Regions from separate parts of the Rathayibacter sp. CAU 1779 genome, predicted to be linked through region 2. Evidence: predicted binding sites of a transcription regulator. Region 2 holds the regulator's gene; each other region holds the start of a gene.

Region 1 (5,424 bases), on a different contig from region 2:
GTCGACGGAGACCCACTGGGCCTCGGCGTCGTGCGGGAGCAGCGCGTGGTCGACACCGGGTCCGAGCTTGACGCCGACCGGCATCCGGTCGGCCAGGCCGAACGCGAAGTCGAGGCCGGGCGACCAGTCGGACGGATCGGAGAGTCGCCTCGTGTTCGCGTGACCCGACGTGCGACGGGCCGGATCGAGGTAGACGGCATCCTGACCGGTGAGCTCCACGTCTTCTGCGCGGGCGTTCAACACCCGTGACTGCGGGAAAGGAGCCAGGTTGTAGCTGGCGATGACGGCCGTCACCTCGTCGGCGTCCACGGCCGTGACCTCGAGGTCGAGAGCGGAGAAGGCCATCGCATCCCCGCCGATGCCGCAGCCGAGATCCGCGACTCTGGTGAGGCGGGCGCGCGAGAACCGTGCCGCGTGACGTGCGGCGACCGACAGCCGGGTCGCCTGCTCGAGGCCGGCTTCGGTGAACAGCATCCGGTCGGCGAAGGGCCCGAACTTGGCTGCAGCCTTCGTTCGCAGCTTCGACTGGGTGAGAGCGGCGGCCACCAGCCCGGGCGGATGCCCCTCCTTGCGCAACGCGGACACCGTTCGCACCACGTCTGCCGCGCTCTCGTACCGCGGCAGTGAGTCCAGCAGACGCAGGCCCTCTGGGCTGAGCAGCTCGACCAGTTCCGCGCGTTCCACTGCGCCAACCTATCGCGACCCGCTCCGCGGGGTGTTCGCGAGAATCGGAGGGTGCGACGGATACCGGAGGGCGCGACGGATACCGGAGCATTCGTCCGGTATCCGAGCGGAGAGCGCGACCTCTCCGGAATCCGCGCGGCGATGGCTGCGGTTCAGGTCGCTGGAACGTCCGATGGCACGGCCCGGCCATCATCCGCCTGGCTCGGACTTGACCTCAACATTGGTTGAGGTTCTAGGGTCGTACACTGGTGGGTGGCGCGCGGCATCACCACGAGCGCACTCTGAGCAACCGCCGGAGCGATGTTCGAGCACCTCCCACCCCTGATCCGAACCTTTCCGCGCCCGACAGAAGTCCGATAGAAGTCGAATGACCACCACAGAACCCTCAACCGAGGCCCTTGCCGCCACGCCTGCCGCCACCCCGTTCGCCGGTGAGACGGATGCTCCTTCCGCGCCGCCGCGAGAGGCGACCTCCGCCGCGTTCAAGGAGGCGTTCCGACTGCATCCGGCCGGCATCGCGCTGATCACGGCCGCGACCGACGAGGGACCGGTCGGCCTGACGGCGTCGAGCGTGGCCTCGGTGGGGATCGACCCGCCAGCCCTGGCGTTCTCGGTGACGCGCGCGACCGGCAGCGCCGGCGGCATCCTCTCGGCTCCGACGCACCTCGTGCACCTGCTCGATGCGCAGCACATCGACCTCGCGCGGGTGTTCGCGGTGTCCGGAACGGAGCGATTCACGGCGGAGCAGGGATGGTCATACCTGCCGACGGGCGAGCCGCACCTGGCCGACGCGCGGGTCGCGCTGCGGTGCCGCATCCTGCAGCAGACCGCTGTCGGATCCTCGGTGCTGGTGCTCGCCGAGGTGCTGGACATCCACCTGGGTGAGCGCGGCGAGCCGGTCGCCTACGTCGACCGCGAGTTCCGTCGCCTCGGAGACTGACGGCATCCGGATCGCGTCATCCGCGCGTGTTGCCCGCCGGCGTTGCTCGATCGTGCGGCCGGACTGCGTCCGCCGATCGCGCGACCGGATCGCGGCCGTCGATCGAACGGCCGGATCGCCTGAGCCGATCGCGTGACCGGGCCGCGTCTCTCTCGGACCTCGGATGACCTCAGTTTGCACTCACGTTGCACGAGTGCCAACCGTGCGCCTACACTGCTCATTAGCACTCTCAGTGTCAGTGTGCTAACAACGTCTTCAGTACAAAGTACAGAAAGAGGTCAACCGTGTCGGTCTCCATCAAGCCGCTCGAGGATCGCATCGTTATCAAGCAGGTTGAGGCTGAGCAGACCACTGCATCCGGCCTGGTCATCCCCGACACCGCCAAGGAGAAGCCGCAGGAGGGCGAGGTCGTCGCCGTCGGCCCCGGTCGCATCGACGACAACGGCAACCGCGTGCCGCTCGACGTGAACGTCGGCGACAAGGTTCTCTACTCGAAGTACGGCGGAACCGAGGTCAAGTTCGGCGGCGACGAGTTCCTCGTGCTGTCGGCTCGCGACGTGCTGGCGGTCATCGAGCGCTGACGCTCGCGGCGTTCGCCGCAAACGCTCCACAGGGGTCCGGATGCCACGCATCCGGACCCCTTTCGCGTCCCTTTCGCGTCCCTTTCGCGTCCCTTTCGCGTCCCGCCCGCGCACCGCTTTCCCGCACCGCTGAACCGTTCCAGCCTGCGTCGTTGCACGTTCCAGTCCGTCCGCCCGCGTTCCAACACCGTCCGCCCACGTTCCAACACCGTCCGCCCGCGTCCGAGCACCCTCCGACCTCGTCCCAACACCGTCCGCCCACGTTCGAACTGCAGATATGGCGCTTCCCCGACGCGTATGGCGCCATATCTGCAGTCGAGGAGGGGGTAGGGGTCGGAAGGACGGGGACTGGGGTGGATGGGGCTCTGCGGGTCGGAGGGGTGCGGGCGGTGTCGGGGGCGACACATACGATTGGTCGGTGTCCGAATCCGATGCGAGTTCCCCGCACCCAGGAACGCCGCAGGAAGCGTCCGACACGGGAGCCGACGCATCCGCTCCGTCCCACACCGGTCGCGGCATCGTCTACGCGCTCGCCGCGTATCTCATCTGGGGCTTCCTGCCCATCTACTTCATCGCGCTCGCGCCGACCGGACCGTTCGAGATCGTCGCGTGGCGCGTGTTGTTCTCGCTGGTCTTCTGCGCGATCGCCATCCTGATCACGAGGGCGTGGCGCCCGTTCGTCGCGATCCTGAAGCGGCCGCGCATCGTGTTCATCATGGGGGCGGCCGGCGCGCTCATCTACGTGAACTGGCAGACGTATGTGTACGCGACGACGTCGGACCAGGTGGTGGAGGCATCCCTCGGCTACTTCATCAACCCGATCGTCACGGTGCTGCTCGGCGTCATCGTGCTGCGGGAGCGCCTTCGCGTGACGCAGTGGATCGCGATCGGCATCTCACTCGTCGCCGTGGTCGTGCTCACGGTCGGCTACGGCAAGCTGCCGTGGATCGCGCTGGCGCTCGCGTTCTCCTTCGGGCTCTACGGCCTGGTGAAGAAGCAGGTCGGACGCGACGTGGACGCGCTGAGCGGACTCACGCTCGAGACCGCGTGGCTGGCGCCGGTCGCGGCAGTGCAGCTGATCGTCGTCGGCGCGACCACGGGGATCACGCTCGGCCACGAGGGTGCGTGGCACACCGTCGCCCTGATCGGCGCCGGCGTCATCACCGCCGTGCCGCTGCTGTTCTTCGCCGCGGCGTCGAGGCGGCTGCCGCTCATCGTGATGGGCTTCATCCAGTACTTCACGCCCGTCCTGCAGCTCATCGTCGGGGTCGCGCTGCTGCACGAGCCGATGCCGCTCGAGCGCTGGATCGGCTTCGGCCTGGTGTGGGTCGCTCTCGCCCTGCTCACGGTGGATCTGGTGCTCGCCGTGCGTCGCGACCGCCGCACAGGAGCGACGAGCCAGGAGGCGACGGATGCCGTGGCATCCGACCCCCTGCCGGAATGAGCATGCCGGGCGACCGCTCGTGCGTGCGCTGTCGACGTGTTGCGAGACAGTGGGTGATCTCGCGGCGGATCCGCGGGGTCGTTCGCCGGGTGCCTGGCGCATAGTGGAGGCATGTCGATCGGCACGCTGCTGCTGCTCAGCGCGGTGCTCGGTGCGAACTTCGCGGAGACGTACGCGCTGGCCACGTATCGTCGCGCCGTGCGCGGATCGCACCAGCGCTACGTGTGGCGCAGCCGATACGTGCTGCTGGCATGCGTCGTCGCCGTGCTGTCAACGGTGATCGCGATCATCGACGTGGCCGGCGGGGACACCGTGTTCGCCACGTTGTGGCTTGCCATCGCCGCCATGCGCGTCGTGGCTCTGGTGCTCAACCGTGACAAGGACGACGACGACTGGTTCAAGCGCACCGGCCGGGCGATCCGGAAGGGCGTGAAGAAGGTCGTCGCCGCGCTCACCCCCGCCCCCGGCTCGGCAGCGCCGGTGCCCGCGTGAGGCGGCCGATGCGCGGGGCCGTGCGGGGCATCCGGAATTCTTGTCGGTAACACGGCGTTATCCTGGAACATCCGAACGCGCTGGTGCAGGGGGATTGCACCACGATCCGCCCTTGCCGCGTGGCGGGTGACGGCGAGCAAGAGCGTGCGAGCGCACACGCGCCGCGTTCGACAGCGGGCGTTCTCGGGATGATCTCCTCGTGGATGACCCAGACGAAGACAGGGGAGAGATGAACCAGGCAGACCCGTTCGGCTTCATGGGATTGACCTACGACGACGTGCTGCTTCTTCCGGGATACTCGGACCTCGCCCCATCGGACATCGACACCACCTCGCGGCTGACCCGCGAGATCTCGCTGCGGGTGCCGCTGGTCTCCGCAGCGATGGACACGGTGACGGAAGCGCGCATGGCGATCGCCATGGCCCGCCAGGGCGGTATCGGCGTGCTGCACCGCAACCTGTCGATCGAGGACCAGGCGCGCCAGGTCGATCTCGTCAAGCGCACCCAGACCGGCATCATCGACAACCCTGTGACGATCGGCCAGTCGGCAACGCTCGAGGAGCTCGACACGCTCGCGGGCGAGTACCGCATCTCGGGCTTCCCCGTCGTCGACGGCGACCAGCGGCTCATCGGCATCGTCACGAACCGCGACCTGCGCTTCACGCCGGTCGCCGAGTGGAAGACGACGACGGTCGCCGATGTCATGACCCACGCGCCGCTCATCACAGGCCCGTCGACGATCACGCGCGAAGAGGCCACGATGCTGCTGCGCAAGCACAAGCTCGAGCGTCTCCCGCTGGTCGACGAGTCCGACCGTCTCACGGGACTCATCACCGTCAAGGACTTCGTCAAGTCGGAGCAGTTCCCGAACGCCTCGCAGGACGGCAGCGGACGCCTGCTGGTCGGTGCGGCGATCGGCTACTTCGGCGACGCCTGGCAGCGAGCGACGACGCTCATCGACGCGGGCGTCGACGTGCTGGTCGCCGACACGGCGCACGGCAACGTCCGCATGCTCATCGAGATGGTCTCCCGACTGAAGAAGGATCCGGCCACTCGCGACGTGCAGGTGATCGGCGGCAACGTCGCCACCCGTGAGGGCGCGCAGTCGTTCGTGGACGCCGGCGCGGACGGCATCAAGGTCGGTGTCGGCCCCGGATCCATCTGCACGACACGCATCATCACGGGTGTCGGAGTGCCACAGATCACCGCGGTGTACGAGGCGTCCCTGGCGGCTCGCGCCGCAGGCGTCCCGGTCATCGCCGACGGCGGCATGCGTCACTCGG
Region 2 (5,424 bases):
GGCTGCTCAGGGCTGTTGGGATCGCTCATGGCACTGTGCCTTTCGATGGCTCGGTCGCTGTCTCGCTCTGGGCGGGAACGGGCCTGCACAGCCACGTCGCCGCGCGAGTTAGCGCTACGGTACTGCCCACGACTGTCCGGCCGCAAAGGTCTCCGTCACGGAGCGGAGTGGGCTGATCGCTACCAGAGCTTCGTTCGTGACGCCCGGTTTCGCGGTAGACAACTCGGGTCGGTATCCTGAGGCTCCTTTCACCGCGCGCACAGCAGCGGTTCAGCCGATGAGGAGACCAGCAGTGACCGATCAGGACGGCCAGAACGCCGCCCCGGCGCCCGAAAATGGCGCGCTACAGAGCCCGACCCCGGCCGCGGAGGCGGCTTCTCTCCCGACCATCGCCGATCCGCCCGCCGTGCCCGTCGCCGGCGACGCGCAGGCGCTCCCCGCCTCCGGTGCCGCGTCCTCCACCGCACCCGAGGCCCATCAGGCTGCGGCATCCGTGAACGGTGCGCAGGAAGCGGATGCCCAGGTACCGGCATCCGCTTCTCCGCAGGCAGGACAGGAGTATCCGACGCAGCCGGCCGAAGCGCCGGCACTGTATCCCGCTCAGCCTGGCCAGGCGCAGCAGTATCCCGCGTCCGGGTCGACGCAGCAGCACCCCCCGCAGCCCGGGCAGGCGCAGCCGTATCCTGTGCAGCCGGGCCAGGCGCAGCAGTACCCGGCGCAGGCCGGCCAGACGCAGCCGTATCCCGGGCAGCCCGGCCAGCCGGCACAGACGGGACAGCCGTATCCGCCCGGACCGCCGTATCCGCAGCAGGGACAGCCGACGCCCTACGGCATCCAGCCTCCTGCGCGGCCGCGGAAGGGCGTGCGTGCGTGGGTGTGGTGGCTGATCGGCGGCGTCGGCGCGTTCATCGTGCTGGGCGTCGCGGCCGTCGTCTTGATCGTGGTTCTCGCCGCGAACAGTGGCGCCAGGCCCGTTGCGCAGCAGTATGTCGACGCAATCGCGCACGGAGATGCGAAGACAGCCGACCGTCTGGCGCGCGTCACGCCGTCGACGAAGAACGATGAGCTTCTGACCGATGCGGTGCTCTCGAAGGCCACGAAGAGGATCACGCACGTGCAGGTGACCAAAACGGTCTCCAGCCGGTCGTCCGATCTGACGTATGCGAGCGTGGCGTTCCAGCTCGACGGCAAGTCGTACCACGACACGATCGAGCTCGACAAGGATGCCAACGGCTGGTTCGTCCGCGAAGGACTCACCTACCACCTGCCCGCGCTGTCCGACTCGTCGGTGTCGAGCGATGCCGGATACGCGTTGAAGGGCGGGGACGTCGCCGTCACCTCGGACACGTACGATCTCGTCGCCTACCCGGGCGTGTACACGCTCAGCGCACCGAACGAGTACTACACGCTGTCGTCCTCGACCGACATCACCGTCGCGCCCGACGCTGCGACCAGCATCTCCGGAGTGAAGCTGACGCCGTCGCAGAAGTACATCGATGCCGTGCAGCAGCAGGTGAATGCCCACTTCGACAAGTGCGCGGCGCTCACCGATTACTACGACATCGAGGACTGCGGCATCGAGTTGGGCTACACGCAGAACGTCATGTCCAGCGGGTCGAGTGTCGCGGTCAAGGTGACCGCGTATCCGAAGGTCGTCGTCGACGATTCCGACAGCTACAACCAGTTCAAGCTCGACGGCGGCTCGTTCACCGCCACGATCACCGGCGAGACGTATGACGGCGGACAGGGATCCGAGAGCATCGACGCCGGCGCCGGATACACCAGCGCCGACATCACGATCAAGGACGGCAAGGTCACGGTCACGTTCGACTGATCGCGTGGCCGGGGCCGCCGAATGTGCGAAGCGGTGACGTCGACGAACGGGGCGGGGAGGACATCCTCGCCCCGTTCGCGTCTGATGCCGTGCCGCGCACCCTGCGGCGCGGCTCAGCGCGGGTCGAGGACCGCACGATATGATTGGCACTCGAATGCCGTGAGTGCCAGCAGGCGTCGGTCACCACCGGATCCCGCGCACGAAGACGGTCGACGGACTTCAGGAGCGGGAGGGAGCGATCGCGATGGTGTCGGAACGCAGTCTCGAAGTGCTGCGGGTCATCGTGCAGGACTACGTCGCCTCCCGCGAGCCCGTCGGATCGAAGAGCATCGTCGAGCGCCACGGATTCGGTGTCTCGGCCGCGACCATCCGCAACGACATGGCGGCTCTCGAGGAAGAGGAGCTCATCGCGGCTCCGCACACGTCCTCCGGTCGAGTTCCCACCGACAAGGGCTACCGCCTGTTCGTCGACCGGATGTCCGAACTGCGGCCGCTCTCCAGCGCGCAACGGCAGGCCATAGAGCTCTTCCTCGGCCAGTCCGTCGACGTCGACGACGTGCTCGCCCGAACGGTGCGCCTGCTCGCACAGCTGACGCAGCAGGTCGCGCTTGTGCAATATCCCTCGGTGTCTCGCGCCAGAGTGCGTCACATCGAGTTCGTGCCTCTTGCTCCGCAGCGCGTGCTGTGCGTGCTCATCGCCGATTCGGGCGTCGTGGAGCAGGGCATCGCGGAGCCGGAAGGCGAGCTGTCCGAGGACGCCCTCGCCGAGTTGCGGGCGCGGGTCAACGCGGAGGCGGCCGGTCTGCGATTGTCGGACGCGGCATCCGTGCTGCGCTCGCTGGCCGAGCGGCTGCCTGCCGAGCGCTGGACGCAGGCGCGGCGCGAGGTCGCGGCATCCCTCTGCCAGGTGATCGTCGATCAGATCGAGGGCACAAGGCAGGAACGGCTGATCATGGCGGGCGCGGCGAATCTGGTGCGCACCGAGCACGACTTCAGCGGCAGCGTCACCCCGGTGCTCGAGGCCATCGAGGAGCAGGTCGAACTGCTGAAGCTGTTCGGCGAGATGGCGCAGGATCAGCACGGCGTCGCGGTGCGGATCGGACGCGAGAATGCGTCGGTGCCCCTCTCAGAGGCCTCCGTGGTCGCGAGCGGATACGCCGGGCACGGCAGCGACGTCGCCCGGCTGGGCGTGCTCGGTCCCACGCGCATGGACTACTCCAACAACATGGCCGCTGTGCGCGCGGTCGCCCGCTATCTCTCCCGCGTTCTCGGGGAATGACCCCGATCGAACAGCGGCAGCCCCCGTCTTCACACCCCCAGAGTTAAGGAATCCCCCTTCGTGGCCGACCATTACGAAGTCCTCGGTGTCTCTCGCGACGCCAGCCCCGACGAGATCAAGAAGGCGTACCGCCGTCTCGCCCGCGAACTCCACCCCGACGTGAACCCGAGCCCTGAGGCGTCGGAGCGATTCAAGCTCGTGACGCACGCCTACGACGTGCTCAGCGATCCTCAGCAGCGCCAGCAGTACGACCTCGGTCCGCAGGCCGGCGGATTCGACGGCGCCGGTTTCGGCGGGTTCGGCGACATCTTCGAGACGTTTTTCGGTGGGGGAGCCGGCGGATCGCAACGCGGTCCTCGGTCCCGCCGCGAGCGCGGACAGGATGCCCTGCTGCGCGTGGAGGTAGACCTCGACGAGGTCATCTTCGGCGCGCACCGCGACCTCGAGGTGGACACCGCAGTCGTGTGCGAGACGTGCGGCGGATCCTGTTGTCAGCCAGGCACCGCGCCCGTCACGTGCGACATCTGCCACGGAACCGGCAGCATCCAGCGCACCGTGCGCTCGCTCCTCGGCAACGTGATGACCTCCTCGCCCTGTGGAACCTGCCGCGGCTACGGCACTGTGATCGCCACGCCGTGCGTCACGTGCCAGGGACAGGGACGTGTGCGTGCGCGCCGAACGGTGCCGGTGGACATCCCCGCCGGTGTCGACACGGGACTTCGGCTCCAGATGCCGGGCAGCGGCGAGGCAGGCCCCGCCGGCGGCCCCAACGGTGACCTGTACCTCGAGATGAAGGTGCGCCACCACGAGATCTTCAGCCGCGACGGAGACGACTTGCTGTGCACGCTCAGCGTGTCCATGGCGGATGCCGTGCTCGGCACCCACGCGAAGGTGAAAGCCCTCGACGGAGACATCGACGTCGAGCTCAAGCCGGGGGTGCAGGGCGCAGACGTCATCACCGTGAAGGGCAGGGGCATCACCCACCTGCGCGGCACCGGACGCGGCGACCTTCGGGTCGGCATCCAGGTGGTCACACCGACGAAGCTGGACCGCAAGGAGCGCGAGCTCATCGAGCAGTTCGCGTCGCACCACAAGGCCGAGACCCCCACCCTCGCGCGGTTCCAGCAGGGCCTGTTCGCCAAGCTCCGCGACCGTTTCCTGTAAGAAGGCAGGCATGGCCAATCTGTACCTGCTCGAGGAGCTCGCGGATGCCGAGCCCGGCGCCGACATCGTCGTGGCGGGCCAGGAGGCCAAGCACATCGTCTCGGTGAGCCGCACGCGGGTGGGTGATGCACTGACCGTGTCGAACGGACGCGGGCTCGTGGTCGACGGCGAGGTGCTCGTCGCCGATCCGTCCCGTGTGGTCGTGCGAGCGGATGCCGTGCGTCACCTCCCTGCACCCCGACCGCGCTTGGTGCTGGTCCAGGCCCTGGCGAAGGGCGACCGCGACGAGCTGGCCGTGCAGACCTCCGTGGAGCTCGGCGTCGACGCGATCGTGCCGTGGCAGGCATCCCGATCCGTGTCGCGCTGGAGCGGCGACAAGGTGCGCAAGGGAGTTCAGCGCTGGACGGCCATCGTGCGCGAGGCGTCGAAGCAGTCCATGCGGCCCTGGATTCCTGAGGTGCACGAACCGGTGACATCCGTCCAGTTGGTGCAGTCGGTGGCGACGAGCCGGGTTCTCGTGCTCGAGCCGGGCGCGAACGAGCCGCTCAGCGGCATCCGCTTCGAGGAATCGGACGATCGGGACATCGTGGTCGTCGTCGGCCCGGAGGGCGGGATCGCTCCCGAGGAATCGGAGCGACTGGCAGCAGCGGGCGCGACGTCGGTGCGGCTGGGCGAGTCTGTGTTGCGCACGTCGAGCGCGGGGCCTGCGGCCATCGCACTTCTCAACGTCGCGCTGCACCGCTGGTAGACCGTGGATCCGCAACGGACGTACGGCGGGACGGTCAACAGGGCGGAAGTCACGCCTGCGGCGAACCACGCTGCTTTCCTGACCGGTGAGCGTCCCCTTTTCGTAGAATGGACGCCATGACGCAGACCGAGCCGAGCATCTTCACGCGCATCATCGACCGGGAGATCCCCGCCGATGTCGTGTACGAGGACGACCGAGTGATCGCGTTCAACGACATCGCACCGCAGGCCCCCGTGCACGTGGTGGTGGTGCCCAAGACGGCTGCGTTCGGCGATGTCGTCGAGCTCGCGGCAGCCGACCCCGAACTGCTCGCGCACCTCGTGAAGGTGGCGAAGCAGATCGCCGACGAGAAGGCGGACGGCGAGTTCCGTCTCGTGTTCAACACCGGCGAGGCAGCCG
Region 3 (5,424 bases), on a different contig from region 2:
CGATCGTCAAGTGCATCGACGACGGACGCTTCGAGCAGTGGGCGCAGAACGCCCTGGATCGCACCCTCACCGGACCTATCCCGAACACCAGCGTGAAGCAGCTCAAGGGCACCCCGCTGGTGCTTGTCAACGGCAAGCAGTACGACGGATCGCTGACCGACGCGGACGAGTTCCGTGGGTTCATCGTGAAGGCTCAGGCCGACACGTACTCGACTCCCAAGCCGACGCCGACGCCCACGGCGACGAGCACCCGGTAGTCGCGGGCAAGCGCCCGAGCCGAGCACCGTCGGCGAACCCGTAAGATGGATCGGCGAGGCGGATGCCCGCCAGGCCGGCTTGGCGCAATCGGTAGCGCAACGCTCTTGTAAAGCGTAGGTTGCGGGTTCGAGTCCCGCAGCCGGCTCTCATGACGCACGCGGTTCCGGTGTTCCAAGGACAAGGATGGCTGCAGCTCGGCGAGCTCGGCCTGGCCTTCTTGCTGAGCGCGCTCATCGGGTTGGAACGCCAGCTGCGCGGAAAGAGCGCGGGACTGCGCACGCAGGCGATCGTCGGCACTGCGTCGGCACTGTTTCTGCTCGTGAGCAAGTACGGGTTCACGGACGTGCTCTCCGATCACGTCACGCTCGACCCGTCACGGGTTGCCGCCCAGATCGTCACGGGCATCGGATTTCTCGGCGCCGGTCTGATCCTGACCCGTCGCGGCACGGTGAGGGGGCTGACGACGGCCGCGTCGGTGTGGGAGACGGCCGCGATCGGGATGGCGGCGGGCGCCGGTCTCTGGCTGCTCGCGCTGACGGTCACCGCTTTGCACTTCGTCGTCGCGTACGGGCTCACCGCTGTCGCGCGGCTTCTTCCTCGCGGGCGGGACGCGCAGGTGCAGCTCGAGGTGATCTACCGAGATGGACGCGGCATCCTTCGAGACGTTCTGGGCTCGATCACCAGCGGGGGATGGGTGGTGAGCCGGGTGGACCATCGTCTGACCGGGGAGGGGGTGACGACCGTCGTGCTCGAGCTCAACGGTCCTGACGACATGCATCGCCTCCTTGCCGCGCTGACGGGGATCGGCGGAGTGGACAGCGTTCAGCTGCTTTCCGAGAGCGACCTGGAATAGCAGACCTCGCCGATGAGAGCGACCGTCACTCCAGAATGCTGACGAAGTTCTCCGGATCGATCCGCTTCGGCGCCCCTTCGCCCTTTCCCGGCTTGGGATCCGGCTTGCCGCCCACGTACAGCCATCCCAACAGGCGCTCGTTCCCGTCGAGTCCGTGCATCGCGGAGACGGCCGCGGACCGCGTGTAGTGCCCGGTGCGCCACATCACGCCCCAGCCGGCTTCATCGAGCAGGAGGCTGAGCATGTGGGCGACGCCGGATGTCACGGCATCCTGCTCCCACTCCGGCACCTTCACGCTCTCCCGCGGCGACGACACCACGGCGATGAGCAACGGTGCGCGGAGCGGCTTCGTCGACGGTTCGCGAGCTTCGCCCGGATGCTCCGCCTCGGCGATGGCCGCTCCCAGCCGTTCTCGCGCGGCGCCGCGCAGCTCGATGAGCCGCCACGGCCGCAGAGAACTGTGGTCGGCGACCCGTGCCGCCACGGTGACCAGCTCGAGGATCTCCTCGTGCGTCGGCGCGGCATCCGTCACCTTCGACTGCGAGCGCCTGCCGGCGATCGCGTCGCGGGCGGATCCCATCGTCACGCCTCGGTCGGTCGGTCGTCGTCCGCTGCGAAGGAGAGGGAGAGGGAGTTCATGCAGTACCGGTCTCCGGTCGGCGTGCCGAATCCGTCGGGGAAGACGTGGCCCAGGTGCGATCCGCAGGCTGCACAGCGCACCTCGGTGCGCACCATCCCGAGCGAGGTGTCCTCGATCAGGGTGACGGCCTCGGGACGCACGGACTCGTAGAAGCTCGGCCAGCCGCATCCGGAGTCGAACTTCGTTCCACTCTTGAACAGTTCGGCGCCGCAGGCGGCACAGGTGTAGATGCCGGCGCGGCTCTCGTCGAGCAGCTCGCCGGTCCACGGCCGTTCGGTCGCGGCCTCGCGGAGCACCGCGAACTGCTCGGGGCTGAGCTCTTCGCGCCACTGGTCGTCGGACTTGGAGACGGCATACGTCATGGCTGTGAATCCTTCCTGAATGGCGGAGCATCACCTCTCCGCCCGGCGCCGATCGGCACATCAAGGCTAACGACCGTCGTCGCGCCGCTGTTCCCGTGACGACACTGGACGTCGCGGGAGGCGGCACGCCTCCCGGTCTCAGCTTCGCCACACCCCTACAATGGCGCTGATCGGCAGGAGGTGAGGCGCGTGGGCGAACCGGGACACGCGCACGACGCCTCCGATGATCACGTCATCGGCGCGGTCGACGACGACGGCCTGAGTGAACGCGATCTCGCGGTCCTGGAGTTCGAGCGACGGTGGTGGAAGCACGCCGGTGCCAAGGAACAGGCGATCCGCGATCAGTTCGGTCTTTCCGCGGCCAGGTACTATCAGGTCCTCGGCCGGGTGATCGAGTCGCCGGCCGCACTCGTGCACGACCCGATGCTGGTGCGTCGCCTGCAACGCGTGCGCGCCGCCCGACTCGCAGCGCGTGCGGACCGCCTCCGTCCGCCGCAGTGATCCCGACAGCCGAAGCCCACCGATCGCGGTCACCGCGCCCGAACTGAAGGATCAGTACCTCCGCCCATGGCCCAGAAGTTCCCGACCGACCGGTTCGACCAGATCCCCGACGATCTCGAGCGCATCGGCGCGCACCGGGCGCCGCGGCCGAAGGGATACGGCTGGATCTGGGTCGCCTGGTGTGCCGGAGCCGTCGTCGTGATCGTGGGCCTCGGTGCTCTCGCCATCTTCGCCATCAACGGCACCCTGAACGTGAACCTGCCCTTCGGCCACACGACGGCGTCCGCGACTCCGACCGCGACGGCGACGCCCACGCCCACCGTCACGCCTGCCGTGAATCCGACGCTGAACCTGATCGTCCTGAACGGCACGACGAAGTCGGGTCTTGCCGCGGATGCGACGGCCACGCTGAAAGCCGCCGGCTGGCAGAACATCACGCCGGCCAACGCGAGCTCGACCGACGTCAAGACGACGACCGTGTACTACTCGGATCCGAAGAACGAAGGTGCGGCGCTCGCCGTGTCGCAGGAGCTCGCCGGGGCCCCGATCCAGGTGACGCAGGACTTCGCGGCATCCGGAGCGGACATCACGGTCGTGCTCGGCGACGACTACAAACCCACCCACCAGTAAAGGCGTTCGGCCTCCGCTCGCGCATGTGCAAAGCGGATGTCTGTCATTGATTGTCTCAATCTGGACACACCCCTCGTACTGGGCTAGGGCGCCCGCTACTATCGGGATCCAACGTGCGCGACCATGCGGCGTTGCAGAAGGGCAATGGGAGTACTAAATGGCGAACGGGACCGTCAAATGGTTCAACGCTGAAAAGGGCTACGGCTTCATCACTGTCGATGGTGGGGGACAGGACGTTTTCGTTCACTACTCCGCAATCGACATGAACGGCTACAAAGTCCTCGAAGAGGGTCAACAGGTGACTTTCGAGGTCGGCAGTGGATCGAAGGGGCCGCAGGCGGAGTCCGTCCGACCCGCCTGACGACCACCGAATCGAAAGAGGGGATGCTGCTTCAGCAGCGTCCCCTCTTTCTTCGTCTGCGACGCTTTCCTTGCCTCAGTTCGGTTCTGGAAGCGAGCGTCGCGGCCGTCTGCACTGATCGTCGCGGCAGGTGGCCCGCTTCCGATCTTCGGTGCGCCATGACCCGGTTGCCGCGCGTCGCCGTCGTTCTGTGACGCGGCGCATCCGCTCGTCTTGCACTCCAGGGGGGCGAGTGCCAGAATCCTTTTAGCACTCACTTCTGCTGAGTGCTAACCCATTGATTCTTTCGCGTACGTCCGGGAGGGACGAGAAACAACATGGCAAAGATCATTGCTTTTGACGAGGAGGCTCGTCGTGGCCTCGAGCGTGGACTCAACACGCTCGCCGACGCGGTCAAGGTGACCCTCGGCCCCCGCGGTCGCAACGTCGTGCTCGACAAGAAGTGGGGCGCCCCGACGATCACCAACGATGGCGTGTCCATCGCGAAGGAGATCGAGCTCGACGACCCGTACGAGCGGATCGGCGCCGAGCTCGTCAAGGAGGTCGCCAAGAAGACGGACGACGTCGCAGGCGACGGCACCACGACAGCGACCGTGCTCGCCCAGGCGCTCGTTCGCGAGGGCCTGCGCAACGTTGCGGCCGGTTCTGACCCGATCAGCCTCAAGCGCGGCATCGAGAAGGCAGTCGCGGCAGTGACCGAGCAGCTGCTCGCCACCGCCAAGGAGGTCGAGACCAAGGACCAGATCGCTGCGACGGCATCCATCTCCGCCGCCGACGCCGAGATCGGTGCGATCATCGCCGAGGCCATCGACAAGGTGGGCAAGGAAGGCGTCGTCACGGTCGAGGAGTCGAACACGTTCGGCACCGAGCTCGAGCTGACCGAGGGCATGCGCTTCGACAAGGGCTTCCTGTCGCAGTACTTCGTGACCGACCCCGACCGCCAGGAGGCGGTGTTCGAGGACCCGTACGTCCTCATCGCCAACCAGAAGATCTCCAACATCAAGGACCTTCTGCCCGTCGTCGACAAGGTGATCCAGGCAGGCAAGCAGCTGCTGATCATCGCCGAGGACGTCGACGGTGAGGCTCTGGCCACGCTGATCGTCAACAAGGTGCGTGGCATCTTCAAGTCCGTCGCCGTCAAGGCTCCGGGCTTCGGCGACCGTCGCAAGGCCCAGCTGCAGGACATCGCCATCCTCACCGGTGGCCAGGTCATCAGCGAGGAGATCGGTCTCAAGCTCGAGAACGTCACCCTCGACCTGCTCGGCCAGGCTCGCAAGGTGGTCATCACCAAGGACGAGACCACGATCGTCGAGGGCGCAGGCGACCCGGAGCAGATCGCCGGCCGTGTTCAGCAGATCCGCAACGAGATCGAGAACACCGACAGCGACTACGACCGCGAGAAGCTGCAGGAGCGTCTCGCCAAGCTCGCCGGCGGTGTTGCCGTCATCAAGGCGGGCGCGGCGACCGAGGTCGAGCTCAAGGAGCGCAAGCACCGCATCGAGGACGCCGTTCGCAACGCGAAGGCCGCCGTCGAGGAGGGCGTCGTCGCCGGTGGTGGCGTCGCGCTGATCCAGGCGGGCAAGGTGGCGTTCGCGACGCTCGAGCTCGAGGGCGACGAGGCGACCGGTGCGAACATCGTCAAGGTGGCCATCGAGGCGCCGCTCAAGCAGATCGCTCTCAACGCCGGCCTCGAGCCGGGCGTCGTCGCGGCCAAGGTCGCCGAGCTGCCCGCTGGATACGGCCTCAACGCCGCGACCGGCGAGTACGGCGACCTGCTCGAGCAGGGGATCATCGACCCCGCCAAGGTGACCCGTTCCGC

The links. Region 2 encodes HrcA, which represses chaperone genes, less so after heat shock. Its sites were predicted from a motif close to TTNGCACTCGNNNNNNNCGAGTGCNAA; they were not measured.
Region 1: the regulator HrcA is predicted to act here: its motif matches at 1,798-1,824, upstream of groES (co-chaperone GroES).
Region 3: the regulator HrcA is predicted to act here: its motif matches at 3,852-3,878, upstream of groL (chaperonin GroEL).

The regions. Positions count from the first base shown of each region.
Region 1 covers NZ_JBTOLK010000001.1:1,562,172-1,567,595, forward strand. Annotated here, with positions in the region: gene ACX9R5_RS07140 (class I SAM-dependent methyltransferase) at 1-684, opposite strand, end outside; gene ACX9R5_RS07145 (flavin reductase family protein) at 1,052-1,624, shown strand; gene groES (co-chaperone GroES) at 1,909-2,205, shown strand; gene rarD (EamA family transporter RarD) at 2,624-3,649, shown strand; gene ACX9R5_RS07160 (hypothetical protein) at 3,761-4,141, shown strand; gene guaB (IMP dehydrogenase) at 4,371-5,424, shown strand, end outside.
Region 2 covers NZ_JBTOLK010000002.1:421,200-426,623, reverse strand. Annotated here, with positions in the region: gene ACX9R5_RS12915 (DUF4870 domain-containing protein) at 1-29, opposite strand, end outside; gene ACX9R5_RS12910 (hypothetical protein) at 293-1,834, shown strand; gene hrcA (heat-inducible transcriptional repressor HrcA) at 2,079-3,113, shown strand; gene dnaJ (molecular chaperone DnaJ) at 3,174-4,277, shown strand; gene ACX9R5_RS12895 (16S rRNA (uracil(1498)-N(3))-methyltransferase) at 4,288-5,025, shown strand; gene ACX9R5_RS12890 (histidine triad nucleotide-binding protein) at 5,142-5,424, shown strand, end outside.
Region 3 covers NZ_JBTOLK010000001.1:1,716,799-1,722,222, forward strand. Annotated here, with positions in the region: gene ACX9R5_RS07835 (DsbA family protein) at 1-257, shown strand, start outside; tRNA gene ACX9R5_RS07840 (tRNA-Thr) at 331-403, shown strand; gene ACX9R5_RS07845 (MgtC/SapB family protein) at 407-1,111, shown strand; gene ACX9R5_RS07850 (nitroreductase family protein) at 1,137-1,691, opposite strand; gene msrB (peptide-methionine (R)-S-oxide reductase MsrB) at 1,694-2,113, opposite strand; gene ACX9R5_RS07860 (DUF3263 domain-containing protein) at 2,348-2,614, shown strand; gene ACX9R5_RS07865 (LytR C-terminal domain-containing protein) at 2,681-3,244, shown strand; gene ACX9R5_RS07870 (cold-shock protein) at 3,402-3,605, shown strand; gene groL (chaperonin GroEL) at 3,923-5,424, shown strand, end outside.